3 regions of the Saccharophagus degradans 2-40 genome follow, and region 1 is predicted to be linked to each of the others. Evidence: predicted binding sites of a transcription regulator. Region 1 holds the regulator's gene; each other region holds the start of a gene.
The links. The regulator PhoB, encoded in region 1, activates phosphate uptake and scavenging genes when phosphate is short. The targets are predictions, from matches to a motif close to TGTCATAAANNTGTAACA.

Region 1 (6,681 bases):
TGTTGGTTAAATCCCAATAGCAGTTGGTACCAATAAATCCGTACTTTGTATCTACTTTTCTAATTTCATCGGTAAGCTCGCATTTAAAATTATTGGGAATCCCATCGAATTCAGCATATTCTTCTATGGCCAGTTTTGTGGTTGAAAATATAATGGGCTCTACTAATGAATCATCCTGCACATCTATTTCGGTAATGAATGCGGGTTGAGTCATAAATTTAAACCGAATTTTTTCCCAGCGAGTAGAAAAGCTGAATTTACCTTTTGGGTCCGTTTTTATCTCTTCAATTTCGTCCCAGTTTTCTGACTTCCAGCTCAGCTTTCTTCTGACGATTAAATCGGGTACAGGCTGTCCGTTTCGCAGGATAACCCCTGATATGCCACTTGCGATGCATACCTTTTCCTTTAGCAGTAATCCCAAATCCATCTCCTTAATGTTTAGTAGTAAGCCTATCGCGACGATTAATAGCCCATGGACTAATATTGAGGGCATAATACTTCCCTGTTTGTTGCCGTGCTATATGACGAAGAATATTTACGTTTAACATTTTATTCGGTTGTTGTTAGTTGATTTCATATTTTATCGGCATGAGTTTATGGCATATGCCATATGCAAATAGCAAGGCGAATAATTTAACGTTTAGCCGATATTAGAGAAGTGTTACTGGTTCGTTAGTCTGAAAGGCTCTCCTGCCTTGGGGTAGTATCAAATAGAAATCAATACAGCGTAATATGCCATAGGTTGCGTGAGTGAGATACGTTGGGGGTTTAGCTAAATGTAATTTTAAGAGCTAGTTCGCATTAACTGGCGCCCACTAGCAACATGGTGAAAATTTGAACCAAGTATTGCTCTCGGGGGTAGGGTTTTAAGTAGCAGTTTCTGCTAAAAATCAGGAGCTAATAATACCGGTTTTTCAGCTGCCACTGTATATTAAGTCCCAATTACAATTTGTAGCTATAAAGCCATATCTTGTTTTAACTTTATTCCACGGGTCAGTAAGTTAACATTAATCCAGATCGATTAGGGTATGTTACAAGCACGGGGCTTCATAAACTATCGCGTATTGGAATTTTGGAGAAATCTATATCAGTATAAAGACGGCTTGCGATTAAGTGGCCAGTTTGGTTACAGCTATTCGAAGGCTTTCTGTTTAACTTCCTCTCTTATTCCCAACAAACACCCCTCCGCAGGCAGCTCAATCCCTTCCTTAAACGGCAGCAACTCTCTCGCCTCTTTCATAAAACCCTGCATGTGTTGCGTCTCGCTTTGTAAAAACTGAGCCACGCCGTGTTGAAAGCCCGGGTGGGCTAGCCAGTGTAGCGAGCTGGTTTTTACGGGTACAAAACCGCGTTGAATTTTGTGTTCGCCTTGTGCGCCAGGGTCGAAGCGTTGTAGGCCGTTGGCAATGGCGTACTCTATGCCTTGGTAGTAGCAGGCTTCAAAGTGCAGGCCGTCTAGTTCTTCCATTGCGCCCCAGTAGCGGCCATACAGTGTTGTGTTGTCGCGAAAATAAAGTGCAGCGGCAATCATTTCATGGTCGCGCCACGCTTGGCAAAGTAGTACTTGTGTTGGAAATATTTTTGCCAGCGATAAAAAAAATGCTTTAGTGAGGTAGCCGTAGCGGCCACTGCGTTTTAAGTAGGTGTGATGGTAAAGGGCGTAGAATGTTTCCCACTCTTCTAATGGCACAGCATCGGCACTGCGCATGGTTAGCGTAATATTCTGCTGGCTTACTTTTGCGCGTTCTTTTTTTACATTTTTGCGTTTGCGTGAACTAAAAGATTCTAAAAATTGTTCGAAGCTACTGTAACCTTGGTTAAACCATTGGTATTGGCAGCCTATGCGTTGCTGCCATTGGCTTTCTAATGGTTCTTCAACGTTGTTGGTTGTGTTGAGCGGTAAATTAAATTGTTCCATTGATGGAAACAAAATATGCACGCCACTTATGTTTTTCTCTTGGCTAAACGCTTGTAGGTGGTCGGCCATCGCTTTGGCTAAATTGTTTTTTTCTTCTGCGCTTAGGGTTTCGGCAAAACCAAACCTTGGCCCAGTGGCGGGGGTGAAGGGAATGGCGCTAACGAATTTGGGGTAATAATCTAAGCCGTTTTGTGCGTAGGCGTCGGCCCAGCTCCAGTCGAATACATATTCGCCGTAGGAGTGATTTTTTAAAAATAATACCAGTGCTGCTACTAATTGGCCGCTGCTATTGGTAACCGTTAGGTGGTGCGGCTGCCAGCCGCTGGCTTTATTGGTGCAGTCGGTATTTTCTAGTGTGGCTAAAAACGCATGCTGTACAAACGGGTAGCCGTTGCTCTGTGCAAATAAGCTGTCCCAGCTTTGCGCATCTATGTGGTGAATACTGGGTATAAATTTATATTGCATAGTGGCGTTGCATTTCGAGCATCAATTGTGAATCTCAGAGTCTATGCTTGTGTAGGGCGTAAAGCCATACTGATATGAACGCAGCAGTAGCTGGCGTTGTTAACTGTACAATTTTGTAGGAGCGATTGTCTAATGGGTTTAGGTATAGGGCGCAAACTTGGGTTGCACTGGTGGTTGCTATTGTGTTTTTCGGTGAGTGCATTGGCGGCAGACCCGCCTATTTATTCCCATGCTAAGCATGGGGCTATAAAGGGCTACGACGTAGTGGCTTACTACAGCCTGCAACCGGGCGATGATGCGGTAAAGGGCAGCGATGAGTTTACCTATAATTGGAATGGCGCAACGTGGAAATTCGCCAATGCAAAGAATTTGGCATTGTTTACATTAAACCCAGAAAATTACGCGCCACAATATGGAGGCTATTGTTCATTTGCCGTGGCCCACGGTTACGTGACCAGTATTCGCCCAGATAGCTGGAAGATTGTAAATGGTAAGTTGTACCTTAATTACAGCCGTTTTTCGTTTAAGCGCTGGGAAAAAGATATGAACAAAAAAATAGCCGAAGCCGATGCAAACTGGCCGGCTGTGCTTACCGTGTGTGAAGAGCGCGGCAATTGTAAGTAATTGCCGCGTTTATTTATTTTGCGCGCTTAATTAAACGAGCTTTGGGGAAGTGGCAGCTAAAGGTGCTGCCTTTGCCCACTTTACTGCTAATGCGCAATTGGGCATCGTGGCGCAACAGCACGTGTTTAACAATGGCTAAGCCAAGGCCTGTGCCGCCCATGGTGGTGGCGCGGCCGCCGTCTACGCGGTAAAAACGTTCGGTTAGGCGCGGTAGGTGTTTGGGGTCTATGCCCACGCCAGTATCACTTACGCTAATAACTACATCGTGCTCGTTGGCGGTGTATTGCACTTCAATTTTGCAGCCGTCGGGCGAGTACTTCATAGCGTTAAACACAAGGTTAGAGACGGCGCTGCGAAGCTCTTTCTCGTTGCCGCGCAATACCAAATTATCGTCGCCTTTATGAATAAGCGTGTGCGTGCTTTCGCCATTTAATGCTTGGGCATCGCTCATTATGGTTTGAATAAGTGGCCCTATGTCGACGGCTTCCTGCCGTATTTCACGCTCATCGGTTTCTAGCTTGGTTAGGGTAATTAGGTCGTTGATAAGCGCGGTCATGCGCTGACATTGGCCCTGCATGGCGGTTAGAGCGCGTGCCCACGCGGGCGGTATGCTGGGCGCATCGGACAGTGTTTCGATGTAGCCACGCACCACTGTAAGGGGTGTACGCAACTCGTGGGATACGTTGGCCACAAAGTCTTTGCGCATTTGTTCGAGTTTATAAACGCGCGTTACGTCGCGCAGCACCACAAGGCGTTCACCTTGGCCAAAGGGGTGTATTTGAAATTGCAGGTGTTGGTCTGGGTGGCGGATGCCTTCTAGCTCAAGTGGGTCGCCGTATTTGCCGTTTTCGAAGTATTTTACGAAACGCGGGTGGCGAATAATGTTGGTTAATTTGTGGCCGTGATCTACATCGCGCAGGTCGAACATTTGCTTGGCGGCTTCGTTCCACCATTCAATATTACCAAGCGAATCTAGTAGCACCACGCCGTCGGTTAGTGCCGAGGTCATATCTTGTACTCGGCTAACCACCGCTTGTAAACGCAGCTTTTCTTTTTGGTAGCGTTTGCGCAGCAGCACTACGTCTTCGGCTATTTCACCAAAAATGCCATATAGCTCGTTGCGCGGGTTGGTTTTGCGGCGTGCTGCAATTATCCAAGCTTCTAAGCGGGTGATGTTGTAAAACAACCAGCACACGTACAGCAGCAGTGCTAAGCACATTACTGCCAAAAAATAGCCTACTGCTACGCCAACTATGGCTGCGGCTGCCATAGACAGTACAAACCAGCGCAGCTCTACGGCAAAACCTCTGCGTATCATAAAAGCACTTAATGTGAGTCGAACATCAGTTGATGTTAGGCCTTTAGAGCGACCTTATTAGAAAAGCGGTAACCCGCACCACGCACAGTTTGAATAAAACGGTCGTGGCCTTCAAGGGATAATGCTTTGCGCAAGCGTCTAATGTGAACATCTACCGTGCGTTCTTCTACATACACATTGCCGCCCCACACGTGGTCGAGCAATTGGTTGCGGGTGTAAACGCGTTCTTGGTGGGTAAGAAAGAATTCTAGTAGGCGGTATTCTGTAGGGCCCATTTGCACAGGCATATCGCTAATGGTTACGCGGTGGCTTATAGGGTCTAGGCACAGGCCTTCTACTTGAATAGGCTCGCTAATGCCCATTGAGTCGGTGCGACGCAATACGGCCTTTAGGCGCGCTACTAGCTCACGTGGTGAGAAGGGCTTGGTGATGTAATCGTCGGCACCCACCTCTAAGCCTTGTACTTTATTATCCTCTTCGCCTTTGGCGGTAAGCATAATAATAGGAATTTCACTGGTAACTTCGTCGCGCTTAAGGCGGCGGGCCAATTCAATACCGCTTGTGCCTGGCAGCATCCAGTCTAATAAAATGAGGTCGGGTTTTTTATCGACAATTAAGCTGTGTGCTTGTTGTGCGTCCCCGGCTTCCAATACCGCATATTCTGCCATTTCCAGTGCAACACGTAACATGTCGCGAATTGGCGGCTCGTCATCAACTACTAAAATCGTCTTTTCAATCATTACAGCTAACCTGACTCTCGTCTGTACAAAGTACGGAATGTAGGTTGATTATTTAAAGGTTTTGTTTCCGTTTTATGACAAATAGCACACCACAGCACTTATTTCATTATTTTGGTGTTTAGTTTGTTATGAGCTTGTCCACCAAAATGCCGAGAAAAACCACTAAACCTACCCAATTGTTATGCAAAAATGCACGAAAACACGCGTTCGGTTCGCGGTTGCGAATTAAATATTGTTGATAGGCAAAAAGACCACCTGCAACCAATAAAGACACCTTAAAGCTAAAGCCTAGCCCAAAGCGCTCCCCTGCCATGGCCATAGCCACCAGTGCCATTAGCTGCAAACAGGCGGTTATGATGCGATCTTGATCGCCAAATAGGATAGCGGTGGACTTCACCCCAATTTTTAAATCGTCTTCTCTGTCTGCCATTGCGTAGAAGGTGTCGTAGGCCACTGTCCACAGTACAACAGCGGTATATAGCACCCAAATGGCTTCGGGTAGCTGGTTGGTTTGTGCGGCGAAGGCCATAGGAATAGACCACGCAAAAGCGGCACCCAACACTATTTGTGGCAACTGGGTGTAGCGTTTCATAAAGGGGTAGCAAAAGGCTAGTAGCGCCCCGCCGAACGAAAGCTTTATGGTAAGTGGGTTGGTAAATAGCACCAAAATAAACGCAATAACCAGCAATGCCACAAAAAATAGCACCGCTTGTTTGGGGGTTATTAACCCAGTAACTAGGGGGCGGTTTGCTGTGCGACGCACATGGCCGTCTATCTTGCGGTCGGCAAAATCGTTAATTACACAGCCTGCAGACCGCATAAGCACTACACCCAGCACAAAAATAACCAACACATCCCAATCGGGCAAACCATCTGCGGCTATCCACAGGCTCCACAGTGTAGGCCAGAGCACTAAATAAATACCTATGGGCCTATCTAAGCGCATAAGTTTTGCATAAGCCACAAGGGTAGCTTTAAGTGGTTTGGATGGCCGAGTGGATTTGCGGGTTGCGGTCATAATTTACTTTTCGTCATCTACAATTAGAGCGTGTAGTGTAACCTGACAAGCATAGGTTGCGCAGCGAGTGAACTTAACGGTTTGGCCAATAATAGCTGTGTTGTATGTGTATTTTTATTTAAAAGGAATCTACTAGTGCGTAAATCTGATCTTGTTGAAGCCGTGGCCAATGCCGCAGACCTTTCACCTAGGCAAGCCGACGATGCGGTTTCGGCCATTTTTGACCATATTACCAACGCGTTAGCGCGCAAAGATTCGGTTAACTTGGTAGGCTTCGGTTCGTTTATTACCCGCGAGCGCGCCGCGCGCCAAGGTCGCAATCCGCAAACGGGGGCTGCTATCAATATTGCAGCCAGTGTGCTGCCAGCCTTTAAACCGGGTAAAAAGTTAAAAGATGCGCTAGTGGATTAATACTGGCACATGCACCTACCGCATTTGCAGCTGTGGTAATGGCTGTGGTAAAACCTAGCTGCAATATCCACCTTCGGAATAAGTTCGAGCAAAGAGTCCGCGCGAATAAATCGCACGTCTTTATTGTTAGCTCGTTACCATAATAAGGCGCCCCTATGTTAAAGCTAAAACTTCACTGGCAAATTCT
Region 2 (6,681 bases), 1.6 Mb from region 1:
AGTTACTGTTCCAACCAATACTTAGCTTGCGCGGCTCGGAGAAAGAGCACTACGAGGTATTGCTGCGCATGGTTGGCCCAGACGACGATGAAGAAGTATCGCCGACAGAGTTTTTATCTAGCGCAGCCGAAATTGGCGCCACAACCAAAATTGATCGCTGGGTGATTTTAGAATCTATTAAGATTTTATCCGAACACAGATCGAACGGTAACAACACTCAACTGCTTATCAACTTAAGCCGAGAGTCCATGCTAGATGCCACCCTACCACCTTGGTTAGGCGTTGCATTTAAAGCCGCGAACCTACCTAAAGATTCTGTGATATTTCAACTAAATGAAATTGATGTAAACGATCATCTAAACGTTGCAGCAGACTTCACCAAGAAAGTGGCCGCCCTAGGCTCGCAATTAAGTATTAATCGCTTTGGCTGCGCCCTAAACCCATTTAAGGCGCTAGAAACAATCAAAGTACAATACATTAAAATTGACGGCTCGTTCACGCAAGAGCTGCAACAAAACGGCGAAGATACCCAAACACTTAACGAGCTTGTAAGTCAGCTACACCAACTGGATATGATTACCATTGTTCCATTTGTAGAGAACGCGAGTATTCTTTCTAAACTTTGGCAGTCCGGTGTGCACTACATTCAAGGCTTCTACCTGCAAGGGCCATCCGAGCAGATGAATTACGACTTTGATATGGAAAGCTAAGATAATTAATTAAAAAACATAAAAAGGGCTGCGTTATACAGCCCTTTTTGGTTACAGACATTAAACACCTAAAAACCAAACGTGAAGCGTTACATTACGCCGCGACATGAACTCGGTAGCAGCGATTTATCTATATCGGTTTTATTTTCACCAACGGCAACCATGCCCATTACCGGCTCGTCGTAACCACACACCCAGGTATAAGGGCTTTGCGGGCTACCCATCACAACGGCTGGACGTAGCGTTAACACTTTGCCATCCAAACTCGCACCAGCTTTAAACCCAAAGGTGACATGAAAAGCACCGCCTTCAAGCTCCACCCCTGTTACGAAATTGGAAAGCAGCTTATTGGCGGCGGGTATACCCGCTTGCGCATTAGTCGCGGGGAAAACATTGTGGTAGCGATGATACTCTTTTACATCGCCTTTTAACTCTTGCACGAGCGCCAACCCATCTACAATTTTTGCACGCGTCACATACTGGCTATAAGCAGGTAACGCCACTGCAGCAAGAATGCCAATAATGGCTACAACAATCATTAATTCTATAAGAGTAAACCCTTTAATTTTAGCTTCCATTACACCACCTCTCCTAAAGCAAATATTGGTAAATACATAGCAACAACTAACAATCCGACCAATACAAATATGGTCATCTGCACCAGTAACCCGCTTGCCATTTGCGCTTTTTCACAATGGACCAAAAATTCTTGTACGCCACTATCAAACTGGTAGTCAGCCTCTTCTGCTAATGTGCCAAGCTGCTCGCTATGCTGCAATGTGTGTTTTCGCGCTTTACCTAAAACAATATTTTTAAAACCAAAGTGACCGGCACTTTCATCCAAACTTTGCTGTAAGCCTTGTTCGGTTTTTGCCGAATGACGAATACACACTGTTAATAATAACAACAGCTCATGGTATTTTTCCGCGACGCGCTCGGCTATGGGCACGTGGCTTAACCATTTTGGTGCAGGCCTTAAATCGCTTACGCGAGAATTTAAATACATCAACGCAAATAACGGGCTACTCATCAGCACTAAAATAGCAAAGACAATTAAAATTCCCGGCCCTGTCACTAGCCCGATAAAAAACTCAGTAAAGTTTGGCAGTGATGCAGACAAATTTTCAAACGTGCGCAAAAAGCTCGGCAGTACTTTTGTGCTGTAAATAAATACAACCACAACCAGTATAAACATTAGATAACTGAGATAGGCCACTCTTGTGTATAGAGCACCAAAAGAAAGTGTTAAATTCTGATCAACAGAAGTTAACATTCTTCGCCAAGCTTCGAGCACTTGAGGCACATCTTCATCGGCAATGTGTTGCGCGGCTGCAAAACCAAATACCGATTCGTCCTTACTTGCGTTATCGCTCTCGCGCCCTAACTCGGGCTGAGCTATTTTCTGCCAAGCGCTCATTCTTGATGCAGGCATGGTTTGTACTACTGGGTCCAGCTGGGCAATGGCGTCCGAATGGGCTATGCCTTGGCGACGAAGATGACGATATTGCCGCAATAGGTAAGATAGATCGCTTAGCATTGTAGCGATTTTAGCCATGTTTATTTCCTTCTAGCTCTTCCTTAAAGAGGATGCATACATATTTGAGGCAACATATAGGGTACATCCGCCGAGCAACGAATAACCACCCTACGAGGAATGCCATCGATAGTTTTGGGAATGAATTGAAAGCGCATAGACGGACTGGATTCGTCACGATAAAAGGCGTTAAATACCCTATCTTCGCCAACAATAGAAAAGTACGGTGTATTTTGCCGAAAATGAAGGCCTTCTAAATGGCCATAGTAAGCTAGGTGCTCGGCCACATCTGCAGCAGCCCCTGCGGCTATCACTAGCGCCTCTCGCCGCTGGAACTTTTCTAAAAGCGGACGCGAGGCCACAACAATAGACGATACCGCAATCGCTATAAGCAATAAGCTTAAAGTCAACTCTGTAATACTGTCGCCAAAGCGGTACCCTTTTATAGCCACAACCAACCTCCTTTTGGTAATTGAAAGTGTTTATGCCTCGTTAATTTCCCTATCGCGAAAGCCCATCAAATATAAGATGGCATCCAGCCCCAAGGTAGATATGGCCTGCTTCGCTTCGGCCTTTACTAGCGGCTTGGCCCTAAAGGCTATACCTAAACCAGCAATACTCAACATGGGCAGGTCGTTGGCGCCGTCGCCGACTGCGACAACTTGCTCTAGGCTAATTTGTTCTTTTGCCGCCAACTCGCGAAGTAACTCAGCTTTGCGCGCGCCATCTACAATTTGCCCCGTTACACGCCCAGTAACCTTGCCATCAACAACTTCAAGCGCATTGGCAAATACGTAGTCGATACCTAACTTACTTTGTAAATATTGGCCGAAATAGTTAAAGCCACCGGATAATATCGCCGTTTTGTAACCTAATTTACGCAGCGAAGAAATTAAATGCTCTGCGCCTTCGGTGATTGGCAGTGTTGCAGCAATACTCTCTAAAACAGATACATCTAAGCCTTTTAGCAAAGCCATTCTGCGAGTGAAGCTTTCTTTAAAGTCCAGCTCACCGCGCATTGCGGCTTCTGTAATTGCTATTACCTCATCGCCCACACCGGCCGCTTTAGCCAGCTCATCAATCACTTCTGCTTCGATAAGGGTTGAATCCATATCGAAACATACCAAGCGACGAGTGCGACGGAACATATTGTCTTGCTGGAAGGCTATATCCACGTCGAGCTTAGAGGCTAAGTCGGCGAAATCGGCTCGCAGTTTACTGATATCTGCAGGCGTACCCCGTGCACTAAATTCAACACAAGCTTTAGTTTTATCGTTGTCGTGCTCCAGCGATACGCGACCAGACAAGCGGCTGATATTGTCAATATTAAGACCATGCGCTGCCACCACATGGGTTAGCTCTGCAATTTGCTCGGCAGTTATATGCCGCGCTAGTAGAGTAACAATGTGCCTAGGCTTACCCTGCTGTTGCACCCAGCCCTGATAGGAGCCCTGATCAATTGGATTAAAACGCACGCGCATTTCCAGCTCGGCCATTTTAGCTTCTATTGCGGCCAACACTGGCTCGGCATTACTGCCGCTGTTAAATTCCACCAGCATACCTAGCGACAATTGGTCGTGAATTACCGCTTGGCCAATATCCAATACATTAGCGCCGTTTTGAGCCAAAATTCGAGTTACTGCAGAGGTCACCGCCGGCTTATCGTGGCCAGAAATGTTAATCAATATAAGTTCGCGCACGTCTCTACTTCTATTTAATTAAAAGATGCGCCATTATAACTGTTACTTAGCCCACTAATAAGGGCAGGATGGAATAAAGTCACAACGATAATGCCAGTTACTTGTTATGTGCCTACAGGGCGATCTCCAAGCAGCTGAAAACTGAAGAACGATCGAGAGCAGCATGTCCATTAGGCTAAAAACGTTTCCCCCTTTAAGCATATTCTCTATGGGTGCCATTCTGGGGGCTCTGCTAGTTACACTTATGTTGGTACCTAGGCTAATTACCTCAGGGGAAGCCAACCTAAGTCACTATGGTAATGCCCTTGCCACTATGGCTGCCCATCAAGCCGTAGATGCATCGTTTAACCACGATTTGGTGCAGTTGCAGGTAATATTGCGCGATGTAATGGAAAACCCCAACACCCTGCTCGCAACTATTCACGACGTAGAAAACAACTTACTCGTTCAGGCCGGCAACCACCATCAAGCCGGTGAGAATGGCTTAACTTATACGGCTCCAATCGTGCTACACGATAGTATTGCCGGCTACCTGACGGTCACACTTAAAAAATACCAAGATGCTACACGTTCGGTATTGATGTTTTTAAGTCTGTTTATTGCAGCACTCACGGCGGTAGCCGCTTGGTCGTTGTACGAATCTAGAGCAATTGAGTGGGTTTCAAGCCCCCCGCAAAAACACGCCAATCGTCCAACTAAACCTAAGCAGAGCGTTAGCGAAAACAACGAACAGGTTACAGAGCAGGATGAGCAAGTACCTGATGAGCGAGACGCAGCGTTAGATGCCGCTCCAGAAGAAATGGTACAAGCCTATGCGTTTATTCAAGTAGCTAACTTGCAACGCTTAACCCAGCAGCTTAACGCCAGCACATTAAACAATACCCTAGCCAAGCTTGAGACCATGCTAGGCGATGTGCTGGCACTGTATGGCGGCAGCGGTTTAGAGCGCGAAGAAGACGGCTACAGCTTAATATTCGAAGCCCCTAGCACCGATCCACACGAACCATTGTTTAGGGCGGCGTGTAGCGCACATTTGGTAATAGAAATGGCCAAAACCATAGACAAAATCCCTTTGCAAATTGGGGCCTGCATTAATGCCGAAGACGACGAATACAGCCTAAGCCACATTCCTGCCGGCGAATTGCTGTTAAACAGCACAGCGGCTAAAAATACGGTGCTCGCGCAGCGCTTAAAACATTCACTCATGGATGAACTAGCGCCTTTCCATGGGGTAGAGCAATTTTTGCAACCCTATCAATCCCTTCTGGCAAACCAGCTTAACCAATTAGTCAAACTACACTAGCTAGTTTCTTTGCCGTTTAACAATCAATATTTCCTCATAACTACCTTGAGAGCCTTGCCGTGCCTAGGCTAAGCGCTTATGCAGCTTTAAAAAACTAAGTGGTAATGTAAAAGCCCCCTAATAAAAACAAAAAAGTATCACGAATATGTAACCAGAAATTCACATATCAGATTTAGCCTGACTTGGGCGATAAAGCCTAGAGAACATGCCTAACATTTGGTGGGAAAAGGATCTGGTATGATAAACATCGAACAAGCTGTTACTAACAAGTTTCCTAAGTTTGCTAGCCAACCGGCTATTATCCGCAAACCTACACTCTCCCTCCTGCGCCGACTTACCCACGAAACTGAAATTAATGCCTTTTTGCGCGACAACCAAGATGCCATTGGCTTTGAGTTTATCGACCGCGTACTGGAATATTTCGACTTTAGCTATCGCGTAAGCGCTAGAGATAAAAGCAATATTCCCGCTGCTGGTCGCGTAGTTATTTTCGCCAACCACCCCATTGGCTCTCTCGATGGCTTAGCTATTTTGCGGCTTATTGGCGAAGTGCGCCAAGATGTAAAAATTATCGCTAACGATATGCTCAGCCATTTCTCTGCCCTAGATAACCTGATTATTCCACTGGATAACATGACCGGCAGCAGTGCCCGCCGCAGCTACAAGCGCGTAATGCAGGCACTAGAAAAAGAGCAGGCGATTATTGTATTCCCTGCGGGTGAGGTATCCCGCGCCAGTGCTAATGGTGTGCGCGATTCTCGCTGGCTGCCCGGCTTTTTACATTTTGCTCGCCGCGGCAAGGCGCCGTTGCTGCCGGTGCATATCAAAGCAAAAAACTCATTACTCTTTTACGGCGCCAGCATGCTGTTTAAGCCACTTGGCACTGCACTACTGGCAAGAGAAATGTTTAACAAGCAATCGCGCACCATTAACTTTCGTGTCGGCGGTATGATTCCGCCAGCGGCTTTAGAATCAGACCAGTTACACGATCGCACACTAGTAAAACGTCTCAAAAAGCATTTATATAAAGTTGGCTCGCAAAAACGCCCTATATTTCAAAGTGAACGCACCATAGCCCACCCAGAAGATCGTCAGCGTTTACAAGAGGAATTGCGCGATGCAAAGCTACTGGGCGAGACCCGAGACAACAACCGCATCTACTTAGTAAGTTACAAACAAGATTCCGCAGTTATTCGCGAGATTGGCCGCTTGCGCGAACTCGCCTTTAGAAAAGTAGGTGAAGGTACAGGTAAAAAGCGCGATTTAGATGCGTTCGATAGCCACTATAAGCATTTAGTATTGTGGGATAGAGAAAACCTAAAAATTGCAGGCTCTTATCGCCTAGGCGAGGGCAAACACATCTACGATACACTTGGTGAAAGCGGCTTTTACACCAGCACGCTATATGACTTTAAACCAGAATTTAAAAAATAT
Region 3 (6,681 bases), 1.5 Mb from region 1:
AACAGCGCACCCACGCCATATTAGATAAGCACAACGTAAACTACGATTTAAAATGGAATTTATCTGGCGAGCCGTTTTTAACGGCCGAAGGCGAGCTTGTTGCTGCATCCGTTGCCGCCATTAAAAAAATTACCGGCCGCGACACAGAGCTGTCTACCGCTGGCGGCACATCCGACGGGCGCTTTATTGCCCCTACCGGCGCACAGGTATTAGAGCTAGGCCCAGTTAACGCCACTATTCATCAAATAAACGAATGTGTAAGCGTAGATGACCTAAATACCTTAAGCGACATCTACTGCACTATGCTTACAGAGTTACTCGCTTAATATTTGCAGCCATTACACAGCACTGACAGGCCTTTGTTTTTATGACATCTAACCTTACTCACTTAAACGAAAAAGGCGAAGCCCACATGGTAGATGTGGGCGGCAAAGCGGTAACCAAACGCACAGCCCGCGCGCGCAGCTATGTAAACATGACAGCCGAAACACTGGCTGTTGTTGCCAATGGCGATGTAGCTAAAGGCGATGTATTTGCCACCGCGCGTATTGCAGGTATACAAGCAGCAAAAAAATGCGCCGACCTGATTCCATTGTGCCACCCACTAATGCTTACCCGCGTAACCGTAGATATAACCATAGAAGCTAACGCCAACCGCTTGTGCATAGAAGCTCAATGTGAATTAGACGGTAAAACAGGCGTTGAAATGGAAGCCCTCACAGCTTGCTCTGTAGCGGCACTCACGGTATACGATATGTGTAAAGCGCTAGATAAAGGCATAGTTATTTCCGACACGCGCCTTATTTCCAAAACCGGCGGCAAATCTGGCGATTGGTTTTATAGCGAGTAAATACGATGACGGCCTCAGAAAAAACACTGTCTATTCTCTACTTTGCCAGCCTAGGCGAAACACTGCGCACCAACAGCGAAACACTGGCGGTAGATAACTCGGTAATTAGCGTAAGCGACTTAATTGCACTGCTTGCGCAGCGCGGTGAAAATTGGCAACTGCTACAAGACAAAACCACCAAATGTGCCGTTAACCAAACCATTGCGAGTAAAGACCAGCCTTTAAGCCATAACGATGAAGTAGCGTTTTTCCCTCCGGTAACAGGCGGCTAATATGATTCGAGTACAAACCGAAGACTTTCACCTGCAAACAGAATATGAGCAGTTACAAAAGCATGGCCACAGTGGCGCCATTGTAACGTTTGTGGGCAGTGTGCGAGATTTTGGTGGCGAGGGAAGTTTTAGGCTAGACCACTACCCAGGCATGACCGAAAAGGTACTTGAAAAAATAGAGCAACAAGCCAACCAACGCTGGGACTTAATTAGCACCACCATTATACACCGCGTAGGTAACTTGGCTGCAGGTGACCAAATTGTGTTTGTGGGGGTGAGCAGTCGCCACCGTAAAAATGCCTTCGCCGCGTGCGAATACATGATAGACATACTAAAAACCCAAGCACCATTTTGGAAAAAAGAAGGCGACACATGGGTAGATGCCAAAGAATCTGATAGCGAGGCAGCCGACAAATGGCTAAGCCACTCGCAACCATAAAACATTTTTTTTCGCTCTCCGCATGGCGCGCTGGGTTAAAAGCCCACTACAGCGTGCCCCTCGAAGTTCCATTCAAACAATTCCGCAACGGTTCTATCTATTTTGGCGTAGGCTGCATTATTATTTTTATGGCCAACCAACAGCTACCCCACGGGCTTAAGCAAGAGCTAATAGTACTGGCAGGCTTAATTCTGGCGGGTTTGGGGTTTATTATGGCCATGCTCGCACAAATACGAATGATTATTTCACGCTTTGTACGCTTTAAAACCGGCGAGCCCGAAACAAAACCCACCGGAACAAAAAAAAAGTAAGCGACCTAAAGCCAATTAAAACCAACTGAAGCCAAAGTAATTACTCTGGTAATTTCTTTTTCGCGTACACATCAAATCGCGAAGATTTACCCACCAGCTGCACACTTGGCTCTTGCCCGTTAAGTAGCGGTGCAATTTTTGGACGTTTCACCACCACGCGATATTTCGCTAGTGCAAATGCAGGTTCGAACAGCTTATCGGCATCTTCATCGCCGCCAACCACTTCTTGGAAGATCTGCATCTCTTTTTTAGCCAATGCCTTTTTACTTTTTTCTGGAAACATTGGGTCGAGATAAACCACATCTGGCTGCTCGCTGTCAGAGCTGGCCAGTTGATCACGCATCCAATCGCTGCCGTCGTTGGGCACCAGTGTCATTCGCTGCAAAATGGCCAATAGCTCGTCATCGCCAGCCTCCTCTGCTTGCAGCAAACCTCGCTTTAGCCCATCGGCCAGCAATGCATAGGCCACGGGCGAGCGCTCAATCATTGTTACGCGGCTACCCAAGCAGGCCAATACAAAGGCGTCGCCACCCAAGCCTGCGGTTGCATCTAAAACATGTAGTGTTCTATTGCCCTTAACGCCCACCGCCTTTGCCACGGCTTGCCCCGCCCCGCCGCCAAACTTGCGACGGTGGTCGCGGCTGCCTGTAACAAAATCGACCATTAAAGTTAAGGGCTTTTTAGCGCGACAATCGAGTAGGTGAACATTTTGATGATCAAAAATTAACTGAAACACTTCTTGGTTATGCTTAGCCTGCATATCCAGCAAAGGCAAAGAAAACTGGCGGCAAAAACGCTCCGCTGATTCCCAGGACGAAATTGTAGATCGCACAACAAAACCAGATTTCAAACTCGCACCCCTTTTAGTCACGCACTAAGGTAAATTTAGGCCAAACAACGCACGCGTTATGTTTTATATCCACAATGCAAATAAAGCTAAGTAAATCAAATATTTATAAAGCTTAAATGGTTAAACATTGTTGCATAAATTTTTAACCGAAATAAGTCGCTACCGTAACATTACTGTAACAATTCACTTATAACGTGTGCGCCTGCATTCACGAGGTAACCTTACATGCTATTAAAAACTTTCGTTTCTTTTTTATTCGCCGCATGTTTAACACTCACTGCAACCGGCGCGTACTCACAGGACGAAGGAATGGAAGCCTTCTCAAACCAAACAGCAGGAAAGCTCTTTACCATAAAAGGCTCTAACACCATTGGCGCCAAACTTGCGCCAGCTTGGGTAAAAAATTACCTAGAAGCAAAGGGCCTAACTAACGTTAGCATTAAAACCACCAACATAGAAAATGAATACCGCATAGAGGGCTATAACGGCGACTTACCCGTTTTTGTCGACATCCAAGCACATGGCTCTGGCACCGGCTACAGCGGCTTAGCAGACGGCACAGGCAATATAGCTATGTCTTCTCGCCCAATTAAAGAAAGCGAAGCAACATTACTGCAATCACTTGGCAATATGCGCGACTTTGCTGCCGAAAAGGTGGTGGCAATTGATGGGCTTGCGGTAATTGTTAATCGCTTCAACCCTGTTTCAAGCCTTACAGTCGACCAAATTGCCAAAGTGTTTGCTGGTGAAATATCAAACTGGTCGCAACTGGGCGGCGGTGATATACCCATTCGAGTTTACGCTAGGGATGATAAATCGGGCACCTGGGATACCTTTAAAAGCCTAGTGCTGGGTAAGAGCTACTCGCTTACTGCTTCAGCTGAACGCTTTGAATCAAACGATCAATTATCAGACCGTGTAAGCACTGCCCCAGGCGGCATTGGGTTTGTAGGGCTAGCGTCTGTCCGCCGAGCAAAGGCACTGGGTATTTCAGAAGACTCTACCGACCCGCTAAAGCCTGAGCCTTTATATGTTGCAACGGAAGATTACCCGTTAGCGCGCCGTTTATTTATGTATGTGTCACCTAAGCAAAATAACCCACTACTAAATGAATTTATCCACTTTGTACAAAGTACTAAAGGGCAAGAAATCGTAAACCAAATTGGCTTTATTTCGCAAAACCCGCTTAGCTTACAGTCTGAGCTATACGCAGATGCGCCGCAAACCTATAAAGTACTTACCGAAAATGCCATGCGCTTATCGGTTAACTTTCGCTTTAAAGATGGCAGCGCCGAACTCGACAATAAAGCAAAGCAAGATATTCTGCGCATTGTTCGCTATATGCAAATGCCGGAGAACGCCGATAAACGCATTCAACTTGTAGGCTTTGGCGATAGCAAAGAAACTGCAGCTCGGTCTACTGTACTTTCCAAATTGCGTGCAGTTGCGGTTAAGTCTGCCTTATACAGCTACGGCATTTCTAGCGAATCGGTTTTAGGCTTAGGGTCAGATCTACCCGTGGCTTCTAACGCGGGTAGCGCGCGATTAAAAAATCAACGTGTCGAAGTTTGGGTATTTGATTCACAGCTGCGCTCTATGATAACCAAAACGAAAAAAGACGCCTCCCGAGAGAAGCGCCAAGCGGCTACAATTGATTACGCAGGCTCTCATTAGAGTGTTTTAACGGGCGGCTATTTAGCCGCCCTTTTTGTTTTACAAATAGAAATCTACAAACCTCAATTCCTATCTGCAGCACACATCTAAAGCCAGCACCTAGTTACTTTTGCATTTCAAAGCGCACGCGCTTAACCATGCCTTCAAACCTTACGGGTTTTCCATCTATCATTTTGGGTTGAAACTTCCATTTCGCGGCGGCACGGGTAGCGGCGCGGTTAAATATTGTTGAAGGCTCGTAACCCACTACTTGAATATTTTCAGTGGCCCCGGAAGCGGCAACATCAAACTGCACATCGACATAACCTTCTATACCCCTTGCCGCGGCCGTTGATGGGTATTGCGCCCCAACCATTACGCGCGCTATTGGGTAGCTGTTATTAGTTGAGTTGGGGTTAAATGTTAATTCAAATGTTCCTGCCCCCGTGGTGGGAATAGTCACGTCCAATCCATCATCCACTGGGCCTTCGTTAGGCAAGATAACTGGGGGCATTTCAACAGCTTCATTTAATTCGGGTTTAGATTTATCAAGTATCGTTTCAACTACCGGCTCCTCCCAGGTTACTTCGGGAATTATTAGCTCAGGCTTGTCTTTTGGGGCAACAAAGTTTGTTACCACTAATTTGTACATAAACATTACCAACACAGCAGTTGTAAACGCTGCGAGGGGTGCAACTAAAAGAATGCGTATTGAAGAACCGTCGTTTATTGGGGTAGTAAGTACTGTTGTCATAGCAAATCCTCTATTCATTTTATTGTCGTCAACACAGGTGTGCGACGCTTCATCCTTGAGTTAACTTCCTGCTATGTAGCCCGCTAAATTCCAATCTGATTAATTTTACTGGTTGGAAGCTAGCGTAAATAAAAACGTTTCGTTGACGTTTTTTGTAATAATTGGATGGCCATTTACACGTATTGGCTGAAATTGCGACTGCTCCAACGCTTTTAGCACTGCCTTATCAAATATGCCGCGTGCGGTTGATTGCACAATTTTTACGTTAACAGCCTTACCCTTGGTATCTATATCAAACTGCACTGTAACTCTGCCTTCTACACCCCGCTCTAACGCGCGCGATGGGTAGCTGGGCGACACCAAATTTACGGGCAAAAAACCTTCTAACTTAACTTGTGGGCGCTGCTCTAACCCGTGCACTAACGCTTGTTCAAGCGCTGCAGGGTTTTGCGGAACATCTACACCACTGTTTGACGCTGTAAGAGCATCAGCACGGCTTGCCGTTATTCGCATTGTTTCGTTAGTACGATAAGTAGTTGGCACCGACGAAAAATGTGTTTGTAAATCGGTTAACGTTAATACCTTAGGTTGCTCCGCAGTAAAAATGGCAGACTTACTCTTGCGCGACTTTTCACTGCTACCTGTCGGCAACCATACGGGAAAATATTCCACGGGTTGCACATACTGGCTACTCGCCTTAGGTAAGGCTTGCGCCACCGACATAGGCAGCAGCAAGCCAACCCACACAATTAACAACCATAATTTTTCTTTAGTATTTATCGCGCTGCGCTGTTTAGCACCATCTAATACAGCGTTTATGCGTAAGTAAAGCTCGGACTTTTTCATAAAACCAAGGGTAGCTATAGACGCCTGGTTTTCGTGGGTAGCAAAATTCAACAAATCGTTGGCATACTCGGCGCGACAATGCAAAGCGTTAACCACCATATCGTCACATGCTAACTCTGCAAACCACTCGTGCTTTTTAGCTAGCCACCAAACAGGTGGTATAAACCAAAACAAGCAGCACAATATATGCACACTCATTTTTACTGGCCAGTCTGCGCGCTTAATGTGCGCTAGCTCGTGGGCCAATACACGCTGCAGCACGCCTTCTTGCCACTGCTCACTTTTTGCTGGTAATAAAATTGTGGGGTTAACTACGCCCCACATTACTGGTGCGTTAATACCTTCACTTAGCTTTAGCTCTACCCGCCCAGTTATTTGCAGTGCGGCTTTACTTTGGTTTAAGCAGCTTAATATTTTTTTATTCGTACACTGGCTCGCATTGCGAGTAAGCCTGTGTATTTCGGCTATTCCGTTAAGCAGGTAGCTTATGCCCCACACAATACCCAACATAAATACAGCAACCGCGCTAACAAGTAAGTAAAACCCAATACTTTCCTGTTGAAATAAACTGGCAATATCGATTGTGCCTTGCTGCATCCATTCACTTGGTACTAGCGGTACACCTACACTGGGCAATAGGCCATAACTCACAACCACTAACATCGGCGACAATACCCCAAGAAATACCAACCAATTATTTTTTGCT

Region 2: SDE_RS05625 (GNAT family N-acyltransferase) is a predicted target of PhoB. The motif match lies at 5,383-5,400, and genes of this name have one in related genera.
Region 3: SDE_RS13685 (substrate-binding domain-containing protein) is a predicted target of PhoB. The motif match lies at 2,886-2,903, and genes of this name have one in related genera.

What each region holds. Positions count from the first base shown of each region.
Region 1 is NC_007912.1:4,836,384-4,843,064, reverse strand. Features, by position in the region: gene SDE_RS20070 (DUF4198 domain-containing protein) at 1-421, opposite strand, end outside; gene SDE_RS20065 (GNAT family N-acetyltransferase) at 1,133-2,383, opposite strand; gene SDE_RS20060 (YHS domain-containing (seleno)protein) at 2,516-3,007, shown strand; gene phoR (phosphate regulon sensor histidine kinase PhoR) at 3,021-4,325, opposite strand; gene phoB (phosphate regulon transcriptional regulator PhoB) at 4,361-5,065, opposite strand; gene ubiA (4-hydroxybenzoate octaprenyltransferase) at 5,184-6,083, opposite strand; gene SDE_RS20040 (HU family DNA-binding protein) at 6,219-6,494, shown strand; gene SDE_RS20035 (dicarboxylate/amino acid:cation symporter) at 6,650-6,681, shown strand, end outside.
Region 2 is NC_007912.1:1,373,591-1,380,271, reverse strand. Features, by position in the region: gene SDE_RS05655 (EAL domain-containing response regulator) at 1-710, shown strand, start outside; gene SDE_RS05650 (pilin) at 800-1,288, opposite strand; gene SDE_RS05645 (hypothetical protein) at 1,288-2,265, opposite strand; gene SDE_RS05640 (hypothetical protein) at 2,289-2,696, opposite strand; gene serB (phosphoserine phosphatase SerB) at 2,727-3,944, opposite strand; gene SDE_RS05630 (acetyl-CoA carboxylase subunit alpha) at 4,108-5,247, shown strand; gene SDE_RS05625 (GNAT family N-acyltransferase) at 5,485-6,681, shown strand, end outside.
Region 3 is NC_007912.1:3,306,656-3,313,336, forward strand. Features, by position in the region: gene dapE (succinyl-diaminopimelate desuccinylase) at 1-326, shown strand, start outside; gene moaC (cyclic pyranopterin monophosphate synthase MoaC) at 368-850, shown strand; gene moaD (molybdopterin converting factor subunit 1) at 856-1,122, shown strand; gene SDE_RS13670 (molybdenum cofactor biosynthesis protein MoaE) at 1,124-1,561, shown strand; gene SDE_RS13675 (hypothetical protein) at 1,537-1,872, shown strand; gene SDE_RS13680 (class I SAM-dependent methyltransferase) at 1,913-2,722, opposite strand; gene SDE_RS13685 (substrate-binding domain-containing protein) at 2,948-4,396, shown strand; gene SDE_RS21380 (energy transducer TonB) at 4,500-5,129, opposite strand; gene SDE_RS13695 (M56 family metallopeptidase) at 5,235-6,681, opposite strand, start outside.